DNA from 2 places in the Lelliottia sp. JS-SCA-14 genome. Region 1 is predicted to be linked to the other one. Evidence: predicted binding sites of a transcription regulator. Region 1 holds the regulator's gene; the other holds the start of a gene.
The links. The regulator Fur, encoded in region 1, represses iron uptake genes when iron is present. The targets are predictions, from matches to a motif close to ATAATAATGAGAACNACTATCAA.

Region 1 (5,917 bases):
GTACTGCGCGGTGAGTTGAGCGACGTTAATCAAATCGCTTTGTTGTGCAGGCTGACCCGCACGTTCGTGATTTGCCATTGCCTGGTCCTTCCTGTGCAAGGGTTAAATGGTACCGCAAACCTTTTCAATCAATTCCGCCGGGAATTGCATCGACTGCATGATGTGTTCGACCATGCTGCATTTGCGTCCGGTGTTGGTATTGGTGATCACCCAGTACGGCGTACCAGGGACATGTTTAGGTTTGGTTTGATTGCCGTTGGCAAGCAGCGTCTGCTCGTCGCCCGCGAAGTAGACGCGGGTACGGCCATGAAGCGAATCAGTGGCTTCGGCAAACGCTTTGTTATCCAGTGAATAGAGTGTAGACAGCACCAGCATAAAGCGGTTAACCGCTTTCTTCTGCTCGGCGTATTCGTCGGAAAGCAGCAGTTCACGCACTGCGCGGACTTTGTCTTTCACCGGGGCGACTGTTTTGACTTCAACAGCAGCGCTCAGCTGACGAACCTCTTTAGAAACCGGAGTTGCAGGCTGTGAGGCGGCGGAAAATTTCAGCATACGCCGTAAAATGTCGGACGCACTCTCGCCAATATGTCGCGTGTGGCTGGCAATATACTGATAGAGCTCATCATCAACTTCGATTGTTTTCATCTTAATCCAGTGCAATATCTTATCTGAATACAAGTCGTTGGGATTATAAGGGCTAATCCCAACCGCGGATAGGGTCAAGCCAGGCTTGCGGCAAAAGTCAGATTAAACTGGAACCTTGCAGCCGGGCGGCAGAATGGTCAACATAATACCCTAACCTGACATACGTAAAAAAAGAACTTTGCCATGAAATTGAATAGCCGAGCGCAATCTGCACAATCGCCGAACAATAATTCTCCCATCGTACTGGTTCATGGCCTGTTTGGCAGCCTCGATAACCTGGGCGTGCTGGCCCGCGATCTGGTGGCCGACCACGATATCCTGCAGGTGGATATGCGCAACCACGGCCTTTCCGAGCGCAGCCCGGAGATGACCTACGCCGCGATGGCGCAGGATCTGCTGGATACCCTCGATGCCAACCAGATTGAAAAAGCGACGCTGATTGGCCATTCGATGGGCGGCAAAGCGGTCATGGCTCTGACGGCGCTGGCTCCTGAGCGTATCGACCATTTGGTGGTGATCGACGTCGCCCCGGTGGATTACGACGTGCGCCGTCATGATGAAATCTTTGCGGCGATCAACGCCGTGACCGAGGCGGGCGTTTCCACGCGCCAGCAGGCAGCGGCGGTGATGCGCGAACATCTGGATGAAGAAGGCGTGGTGCAGTTTCTGCTGAAATCCTTCGTCGATGGCGCATGGCGTTTTAACGTGCCGGTGCTGTGGGATCAATATTCCCATATTGTCGGCTGGGACAACGTTCCGGCCTGGCCGCACCCTACCCTGTTTATCCGTGGCGGGAATTCCCCGTACGTCACCGACGCCTGTCGCGATGAGCTGCTGGCGCAATTCCCCCAGGCGCGTGCACATGTGGTAGCCGGAGCCGGACACTGGGTTCACGCCGAAAAACCGGAAGCCGTGCTGCGGGCGATTCGTCGTTATCTCTCTGATAATGTGATTTGATTAAAAAGCCAGCGACCGGTTGCCTGCGGGTCACCAGTCGTTGGCGTGCAGGTTGACGTCATGTATGATGTCGCGCTCATCGCCCCGGCAATAGCAGGGCTGCTTGTTTTCCCCCGAAGTCTCTGAATCATGGCCAAAGAACAAACGGACCGCACGACATTAGATCTGTTCGCGACTGAACGTCGACCGGGACGACCAAAAACCAATCCGCTTTCGCGTGATGAACAGTTGCGCATCAATAAGCGCAATCAGCTAAAACGCGACAAGAGTCGTGGGCTTAAACGCGTCGAGCTAAAACTCAACGCGGAAGCGGCTGACGCCTTAAGTGAACTGGCCGACGCCCGCGAAATCAGCCGCAGCGAGCTGATTGAAGAGATGCTGATGGCGCAACTTCAGGCGTGGCGCAGCACCAGGTGATCGTCTGAAAATCCACTCATTTGTCCCTTTCATGTAGCACAGAGTGCAGTCCCGCGTGATAGCTGTTTCCGCAGACTTCCCTGTTCTGCTATGATTGCCCTTATCCGTGGACAAATTGCGCCACCATACCATTAAGTTTCAAGAGGTTATTTTACTCATGGCAATCATCGGCATTTTTTTCGGCAGCGATACCGGTAATACCGAAAACATCGCAAAAAACATTCAAAAACAGCTTGGTAAAGACGTTGCCGACGTGCATGACATTGCTAAGAGCAGCAAAGAAGATCTCGAAGGCTACGATATTCTGCTGCTCGGCATCCCAACCTGGTACTACGGCGAAGCGCAGTGTGACTGGGATGATTTCTTCCCGACGCTGGAAGAAGTCGATTTCAACGGCAAGCTCGTGGCCCTCTTCGGCTGCGGCGACCAGGAAGATTACGCAGAGTACTTCTGTGATGCGCTGGGCACCATCCGCGACATCATTGAGCCACGCGGCGCCGCGATCGTCGGCCACTGGCCAACGGCGGGCTATCATTTCGAAGCTTCTAAAGGCCTGGCGGATGACGACCACTTTGTTGGCCTCGCTATCGACGAAGACCGTCAGCCAGAGCTGACCGCAGAGCGCGTCGACAAGTGGGTGAAACAGATCCGCGAAGAACTGCACCTCGACGACATTCTGAACGCCTGATCAAATCTGTGAGGTGTAGCGTTTTACGCTATGCCTCATTGATAGATAATTCCAATCAAAATAATTGCTACAAATTTTTAACTTTTGCGTTCATACCTGTACAATGTCCCAGGGTTAAAGTGGATGCCATCGAACAAGTTTGTTGGTGATACCACGTTTTTATAAGCATACTTTGCTTGAGACTTGCGGTTTTCATTTAGACATGGCAGTTCTATAATGAGACGCATTATCCCAACTGCATTTTCTGTCACTTCTTAAGGAAGTGAATCGTTTAGCAACAGGACAGATTCCGCATGACTGACAACAATACCGCATTAAAGAAGGCTGGCCTGAAAGTGACGCTTCCTCGTTTAAAAATCCTGGAAGTTCTGCAAGGGCCGGACAACCATCACGTCAGTGCGGAAGACTTATACAAGCGTCTGATCGACATGGGCGAAGAGATTGGGCTGGCGACCGTATACCGCGTTCTGAACCAGTTCGATGACGCCGGCATTGTCACCCGTCATAATTTTGAAGGCGGTAAATCCGTTTTTGAACTGACGCAGCAGCATCACCACGATCACCTGATTTGCCTCGACTGCGGCAAGGTGATTGAGTTTAGCGATGACTCTATCGAAGCACGTCAGCGTGAGATTGCCACCCGACATGGCATCCGTCTGACCAACCATAGCCTGTATCTGTATGGTCACTGTGCTGAAGGCGATTGCCGCGAAAACGAGCACGCTCACGATACCAAATAATTCTGCTTCATACTCTGAGCCAACCTGACGGTTGGCTTTTTTTTTGCCTGCAATAAATGCAAAACGCCCGGCGAGCTCTCGCTGCCGGGCGTTGATGAACGCAGATTACTGCGCGTTGTTCTTGCGAATTTCCTGCCAGAGCTGGCCGCAATCGGCTTTCACTGCTTCACCATTACCCGTTTTACGCGCCTGGATACAGGCCTGATAGTCCATCACGCGAACATTCTCTTGCGTCGCAAACTGCTCATGTGCCTTTTCTTTCTTCAGTACCGTCAGCACGCTCTGGCAGGCCTGGATTTTCTCCGGCGAGCCTTCCGCGGTGTTGATACAGGTGCTGTAAGCCTCTTTGAGACGAGAATCTTCTTTCGGTGCCTGAGGCTGCGCACAGGCAACCAGACCCGATGCCAGTACCGCCACCACTACAATTTTCTTCAACATGTTGGTCTCCATTCCGGCGGGTGTGACCCCGCCAGGCAGTTCATCAGAAGATGGTGAATGGTGCGATAACCATGAATTTCACGTCACGTTCATCCTGGAAGATGTTGCCGTAACCGCCTGCGTAGCTTGGGATATCAGAGTGGTTGTCATACTGCGTGAAGTGCAGTTTGAACATGGTGCCTTTCGCGCGACCGTCCTGCAGGGTATACATCGCATCCAGGCTGTAAGCGGACTCTTTCAGGCGATAGTTTGGATCGTAGTAAGCGTCTGGCGTAGCCATGTCGCCCGGCTTCGCGTCCCATGCGTAGGCGTAAGATGCGCCCACTGCCCAGCCCGGCAGATTCCAGTTTTTCAGGTCATACATCGCGCCGAAGAAGAGCGCTTTTTCGCCGTCGGCGTTGAAGTCTGAACGGTTATCCCACCAGATATCCAGACGACCGTTGGAAGAGGCGTAGGTTGGCGTCATACGCTGCAGGAAGTAGCCCTGCTGCCCTTCGGCTTTGACATAAGTTCCTTCGAGTCGTAAATCCACCTGACCGATTTTGTAGCCAAAGGTCAGCGCCTGTAGCCATGCGGTACCGTCATACAGATCGTTCACACTGCCATCGCTGACTTTGTCACGCGTACCGTAGAACTGATAGCTGGTGGTCAGCGGGCCGCCAACGATATCGAATTTGTAGCTGGCTTTGGCGAAATACTGATCGACGTAACCTTCCGCCTGGCCGAACGCCGCTTCCAGCACGAGGTCGTTTTTGAAGTCATATTTCGCGCCGAGAGAGTGTAGATACTCCACGCGGGTCTTTTTATCGTTCTGGTAGAACTTGTCCATCTCGATGTGCCACGGCGCTTTGTACTCGTTGGTCCACATGTAGGAGAAGCTCAACGCACCCGCATCGCCGTAGTCAAAGTTCGCCCCGGCTTCCGCGCCCTGGTAAGTACCTGGCATGAAGCTCCAGTGTGGGGCTAACAGGGTCTGACCGGTTGGCTGAATGTAACCACCGCGCGCCCATACTGGACCGTATTTGAATTTTGCCGCCGCTTTATACAGGCTGATACCGCTCTTATCGCCAGACCAGTCTTCTTTGTACGCTTTGTTGCTTGAGGAGAACGCGATTTCGTTCGGGTGTGCGCTATCGCCGTTTTCCGCCATTTCGATGGCCGTGAAAGCAGCAATATCCAGACCGAACATATCAGCCGCATAACCGGACTGGAAATCCAGGTTGGCGTTCCAGGTGGAGTGAGAAAGGTTAACTTTGTATTTGTCGCCGTCGGTGACATCTTTACGGTCACGTTCACGCTGCCAGTAATAGATACCGCCCGTGAGTGTCGAATCATCGATAAAGCCTGCTGCCTGAGCCTGCGGAGCTGCAATAAAGCCCGACATTGCTGTCACACCGGCGATAGCCAGCGCCAGCGCACTACGTTTGCCACTGAACGTACGCATAGATTGTTCCTCTTTGACGAATAAAAGCGCCTTAAACGGCGAAAAATCTAAAAGACCAAATGGTCAGGGGTAGTCTGTAATACCCTCGAATTAACTACCGCCTTTAGACTATTTTTCGCGACGCGAATTATCAATGCTTTTCAGTGGGCAAAATGCAGGATTATGACGAAGTGCACATAATTGGTAGTGATTTGTAACACATCACCTGCGACAAGGCTTAAGCGGAAAAATATGGTTAAATTCAGTGAGTAATGAAATTTGATAGCGCTTACATACTTTAATTTGGCTTATTCCGTATTACACGAAACTTTATTATAAAAAATAAGTAGCAGCTCATTGACGTGTTATTTTGCGGTTAAAAAATGGCACGAAAAGTAAAAGCATGATCGATAAGCAAAAAAAACGCCGCGTTGTGCGGCGTTTGTCTCTCATTGACCAGGCTTACTCGCCGATTTTGGCCCAGGTGTCACGCAGACCGACGGTACGGTTAAATACCAGTTTGGTAGCGGTTGCATAACGGCTGTCGAGACAGAAGTAACCTTCACGCTCGAACTGATACGCTTTACCTGCTTCGGCCGTTTTCAGGGA
Region 2 (5,917 bases), 1.9 Mb from region 1:
ATGAACTGATTATCTCGACCAAGGCGGGCTATACCATGTGGGACGGCCCCTACGGTGACTGGGGTTCACGTAAATATCTGATCGCCAGCCTCGATCAGAGCCTGAAGCGTATGGGGCTGGAGTACGTGGATATCTTCTATCACCACCGCCCGGACCCGGAAACGCCGCTGCGCGAGACGATGAAAGCCCTCGACCACGTGGTGCGTCAGGGGAAAGCGCTCTACGTTGGCCTGTCGAATTACCCGGCGGAACTGGCGCGTCAGGCGATTGAGATCCTCGACGACCTCGGTACGCCGTGTCTTATCCACCAGCCGAAGTACTCTATGTTTGAACGCGCGCCGGAACAGGGTTTGCTGTCCGTCCTGCAGGAGAAAGGCGTCGGCTGTATTCCGTTCTCTCCGCTGGCCGGTGGGCAACTGACCGACCGTTATCTGAACGGTATTCCGGCGGATTCTCGTGCGGCCAGCGGAAGTCGCTTCCTCAATCCGGATCACATTACGGAAGAAAAAATCAGCCAGGTGCGCGAGCTGAACGCGCTGGCCGAAAGCCGGGGTCAAAAGCTGTCGCAGATGGCGCTGGCCTGGGTGTTACGCCACGACGCGGTCACGACGGTGCTGATTGGCGCGAGTAAGACCGCGCAAATCGAGGACGCCGTCGGCACGCTGAATAACCTGCACTTTACCTCTGACGAGCTCAGTACCATTGATGCGATCCTGAACCGCTCAAAATAAATCCACTTTTAGCAAAACGTGCTCCCCCTGACGAATTAGGAGTTGAGGCGATTAAACGGGGCTTTACGGCCCCGTAATATTGCGTTAACAGGCCGCTTACGGCCCCGATCGTGAAGGAGAAGAAGCATGTTCAGGTCACTGATTCTTGCAGCGGTATTAATGGCTTCAGCACCGCTGGTCGCCAATGCTGGCGAAATCACCCTGTTGCCATCAGTAAAATTACAAATTGGCGATCGTGACAATTATGGTAACTACTGGGACGGCGGTGGCTGGCGCGACCGTGATTACTGGCACCGCAACTATGAATGGCGAAAAGACCGCTGGTGGAGGCACGATAATGGCCGTCACCGTGGCTGGGATAATCGCAAAGCGTACGAGCGTGGCTATCGTGAAGGCTGGAGCGACCGGGACGATCGTCGCGGACCGCACGGTCATGGACGCGGTCACGGACACGGCGGCCATCACCACTAAAAAACAAAAAGGAGCCAAATGGCTCCTTTTTTTATGTCTGCAATCTTACAGCCCCAGCGCCGTACCAATCAGCAGCCACAGGTTCAAGGCCACCACCAGCACCACGATAATCCAGCCGATACGTTTAACCAGCGTGGTATTGACCAGGTCGCCCATCAGCTTCTGGTTGCTGGTAAAGATCAGCAGCGGAACCAGCGCCAGCGCGATACCAAAGCTCAGCAGGACCTGGCTCATCACCAGAATGCGCGTCGGATCCAGCCCCATCAGAATGACGATAAACGACGGCAGCATCGTCACGGAGCGGCGCACCCACAGAGGAATGTGGAAGCGTACGAACCCCTGCATCACCACCTGTCCGGCCAGCGTCCCGACCACCGTCGATGAAAGACCGGCTGCCACCAGGCTCAGGCCGAAGATGGTCGCCGCCGCGTGGCTCAGGAGCGGTTCCAGCGTCAGGTATGCCTGATCGAGATCGGCAATCCCCGTGTGACCGTTAAAGTGGAACGCCGCTGCGGCCGTCGCCATCATTGCCAGATTCACAAACCCGGCGATGGTCATGGCGATACCCACATCCCATTTGGTGGCCGAATAGCGCTCCTGGCGAGAGCCTTCGTGGGCGTGCTGCGTCAGGGAGGAGTGGAGATAAATCACGTGCGGCATGATGGTCGCCCCCAGAACGCCCGCCGCCAGGAACACGGCTTCTGACGTCGGCAGGCTGGGGATGATCATCCCTTTACTCAGCTGCGCCAGATTCGGCTGGGAAAATATCAGCTCAACAATATAGGCCGCAGCGACAAACAGCAGCAGACCGCCGATCACCAGCTCGAGGGGCTTCTGCCCGCGGCGCTGGAGCATCAAAATCAGGAAGGTGGCGATCCCGGTCAGTACCGCCCCCTGCAGGAGCGACACGCCCAGAATCAGCTTAAAGCCTATCGCCGCGCCGATAAATTCGGCGAGGTCAGTCGCCATGGCGATGATTTCCGCCTGCACCCAATAGAACCAGACCACCGGACGCGGATAGTGATCGCGAATCTGTTCCGCGAGGTTTTTCCCCGTCGCGATACCCAGTTTTGCGGAGAGCACCTGAATGAGCATCGCCATCAGGTTCGCCCACACCACCACCCACAGTAATTTGTAGCCAAAGCTCGCCCCGGCCTGAATGTTGGTCGCAAAATTACCCGGATCGATATAGCCAATAGCAGCGATGAACGCAGGTCCCATTAATGCGAACCTGAGCTTGCGCGCCGCTCTGGCACTGCTACCCTCTACGCGACTGTTTGTCATTTCTGCCTCTGGAAATATAGCCTTTGCTATGTTTCATGCTATCAAAATGAGAATGATTATCAAGATCATTTAAAAAGTTTATAGTGATTTCTCTGATAGCAAAGAACGATAGCTGGGGCGGGTGCAATGAAACGATCTCACAGACAGTGAAATCGCACAGTCATTTGTGAAGCGTAGCACACAAACGTAACTTTTCACTCATTTACATAACATAACAGAAGTGTATGGTTGATCACTATTTTTGAGACTCGTCACAGGTTGTAACTATACTGTGGCCTTGATCTCGTTTTCTTTGTGCTTGTTACATAGAATGTGCACGGAAATTAAACCTGCCTCATATTTGGAGCAAATATGGACCGCGTCCTTCATTTTGTCCTGGCACTTGTTGTCGTTACTGCACTTGCATTGCTGGTCAGCACAGACCGCAAAAACATTCGTATACGTTATGTTGTACAGCTGCTCGTCATTGAAGTTTTACTTGCGTGGTTCTTCCTGAACTCCAACGTAGGCCTGGGCTTCGTGAAAGGCTTCTCCGAAATGTTCGAAAAACTGCTCGGATTTGCTAACGAAGGGACGAACTTTGTCTTCGGCAGCATGAACGATCAAGGCCTGGCATTCTTCTTCCTGAAAGTGCTTTGCCCAATCGTCTTCATCTCTGCGCTGATCGGTATTCTGCAGCACATCCGTGTTCTGCCGTTTGTGATCCGTGGGATTGGTTTCCTGTTATCCAAAGTCAACGGCATGGGTAAACTGGAATCTTTCAACGCAGTCAGCTCCCTGATTCTGGGCCAGTCCGAGAACTTTATCGCGTATAAAGACATCCTCGGCAAAATGTCCCGCAACCGCATGTACACCATGGCGGCTACCGCAATGTCGACTGTTTCCATGTCTATCGTGGGCGCATACATGACAATGCTGGATCCAAAATACGTGGTCGCAGCACTGGTTCTGAACATGTTCAGCACCTTTATCGTTCTGTCGCTGATCAACCCGTACCGCGTTGACGCCAGCGAAGAAAATATCCAGATGTCTAACCTGCACGAAGGCCAGAGCTTCTTCGAAATGCTGGGCGAGTACATTCTGGCAGGTTTCAAAGTGGCGATTATCGTTGCTGCGATGCTGATCGGCTTCATCGCCCTGATCGCTGCGCTGAACGCCCTGTTCGCGGCTGTGCTGGGTATCTCCTTCCAGGGCATTCTGGGCTACATCTTCTACCCGATTGCATGGGTGATGGGTGTTCCGGCTCACGAAGCACTGCAGGTCGGCAGCATCATGGCGACCAAACTGGTTTCCAACGAATTCGTTGCGATGATGGATCTGCAGAAAATCGCCAGCACGCTCTCTCCTCGCGCTGAAGGTATCCTGTCTGTGTTCCTGGTCTCCTTCGCTAACTTCTCTTCCATCGGCATCATCGCCGGTGCGATTAAAGGTCTGAACGAAGAGCAAGGTAACGTGGTTTCTCGCTTCGGCCTGAAACTGGTATATGGCTCGACGCTGGTGAGCGTACTGTCCGCGTCTATCGCGGCACTGGTACTGTAATCAGAATAAAAAAACCGGGGGTTTGCGCCCCCGGTTTTTTTACGCCTTCAGTTCATCTAGCGGCTGGGGTTTTCCCAGCAAATAGCCCTGCAAATAGTCTACCCCGATATCGAGTAACATCTGCCGCTGCTCCGGCGTTTCGACAAACTCCGCCACCACGCACAAGGATTTGGTCTTCGCCAGATTACAAATCGACTTCACAATGGTCGCATCCATGCTGTCCGTACAGATGTCTTTCACAAAGCAACCGTCGATTTTAATGATGTCCGCCTGTAGCCGTTTGAGTCGCTCATAGTTGGCATACCCCGTGCCAAAATCATCGATCGCAATTTTGAAGCCGTATTCGCGCAGTTGCTGGATATTCTGAATGCTGTATTCGGAATCGGAAAAAGCCTGCTCTTCGGTGACTTCGATAATGACCGCCTGCGGGGCAATCGCGTGGTGCCTGAAGCGATCGATAATCTCAGCGGCCACCTCTTTTTGATTGAGCGTCATTGGCATCAGGTTGACGGAGAAGCGCGCGCCGCACTCCGTCGACGGGTTTTCCCGCAGCCATTTCAGCAGGCTGTCGAGGACGCAGAGGTCAAAGCGGTGGCTGAGGTTGAACTGCGCCACCAGAGGAATGAAGCGATCGGGAGTGAGGATTTCACCGTCGCTCTCCAGACGGGTCAGAATTTCGTGGTAGCCCTCACCGACAGCATTCTGAATGGGCTGGGCATAAAGACGCACGCCTCCCTCCTCCAGCGCCCGTTTCACCCGGCTAAGCATCAATACGCGGTCCGTGGTTTGCCCGGAGACCCGCTCAACGCTGTTGGTAAGCGCCAGCACTCTGTGCGTGACGCAGGACTGCTCTGAAAGCCAGCTCAACTGCCCGAGCGTATGGTGCAGATTTTCGGCATCCTGATCCTCCAGTTCGCCCCAGGCCGCACCAAATTCGATGTCCAGCCCGGTATTGTTCCAGTAGATTTTACGGCTGTTTAGCCGATCGACGATGTGCTGCAAACGCTCCCCGCTGTCTGGCCCCTGCAGCACCAGAATCAACTCGCTGCCCGGTAGCTGGAAGAATTTTTCGTTCGCCTGAAGTAAAGGCTGAACCGCAGAGGTGATGGCTCGCTTACAGTGGATGCGCATCAGCATCCCGTAATGGCGGCTGAGAAACCCCAGGTTGCCCATCCGCAGGCAGCAGATTTTGGCATCCGGGTGTCGCTGTAAATAGTCTTCCAGGGCGCGCATATTCGCGAGGCCCGTGAGCGGATCGGTCAACGCCCTTTCGTGCCAGCCCTTCTTTAGCCATTCGCTCCGGTGGTAAATCCGCGACATGTACATCAGGCAAATGGCGAAGGAGATCAGCACCGACAGGACGAACGCCAGGGCATGCCCGGTCTGAACGCCATTAAGGAAATTTTTGTTGTAAGACAGGAGCAGGAAAGCGGAGATCGCCCAGCTCAAAGAAACCAGGGCATAGCTCAGGCGGCTGATCGCCACAGTAAACAGAATAAAAATCACCGGCACCAGATACCCGGCGATAAAGCTGGCTTCGATCGGGGAGCATAAAACCACTAATCCCAGCGTCAGACATATCAGCCAGCCAAATGTAAATACAGAATGTTTATGAATAAGATACGGCTTAACGCTGCGCAGCCAGAAGGTTCTGGCATTGCGCGGATTAATTATCATTCTTAGCGGGTAATAGAACATCATGGTAAATATCAGGCTGGCGCAAATCAGGCTCTGAATATCGACGATGTTATAAATTGCGGTGCCATCGCCAAAGAAGTTTGATATCGAAAGCGGGAAATCGAAGAAATATCCGGCGAGATACATCGACAGCTTTATGCCGAGGGGAATGATAAATCCCAGCCAGAAAATGCGTAACCCAATATGCCGGTTAG

Region 2: a site for Fur is predicted at 2,527-2,549, ahead of U9O48_RS15785 (Nramp family divalent metal transporter). Genes of this name have one in related genera too.

The regions. Positions count from the first base shown of each region.
Region 1 is NZ_CP141606.1:1,472,849-1,478,765, reverse strand. Features, by position in the region: gene pgm (phosphoglucomutase (alpha-D-glucose-1,6-bisphosphate-dependent)) at 1-78, opposite strand, end outside; gene seqA (replication initiation negative regulator SeqA) at 103-645, opposite strand; gene ybfF (esterase) at 829-1,602, shown strand; gene ybfE (LexA regulated protein) at 1,732-2,019, shown strand; gene fldA (flavodoxin FldA) at 2,177-2,707, shown strand; gene fur (ferric iron uptake transcriptional regulator) at 3,001-3,447, shown strand; gene chiQ (ChiQ/YbfN family lipoprotein) at 3,553-3,882, opposite strand; gene chiP (chitoporin ChiP) at 3,929-5,329, opposite strand; gene glnS (glutamine--tRNA ligase) at 5,771-5,917, opposite strand, start outside.
Region 2 is NZ_CP141606.1:3,382,387-3,388,303, forward strand. Features, by position in the region: gene mgrA (L-glyceraldehyde 3-phosphate reductase) at 1-731, shown strand, start outside; gene ypeC (DUF2502 domain-containing protein YpeC) at 858-1,202, shown strand; gene U9O48_RS15785 (Nramp family divalent metal transporter) at 1,248-2,486, opposite strand; gene nupC (nucleoside permease NupC) at 2,838-4,025, shown strand; gene U9O48_RS15795 (EAL domain-containing protein) at 4,065-5,917, opposite strand, start outside.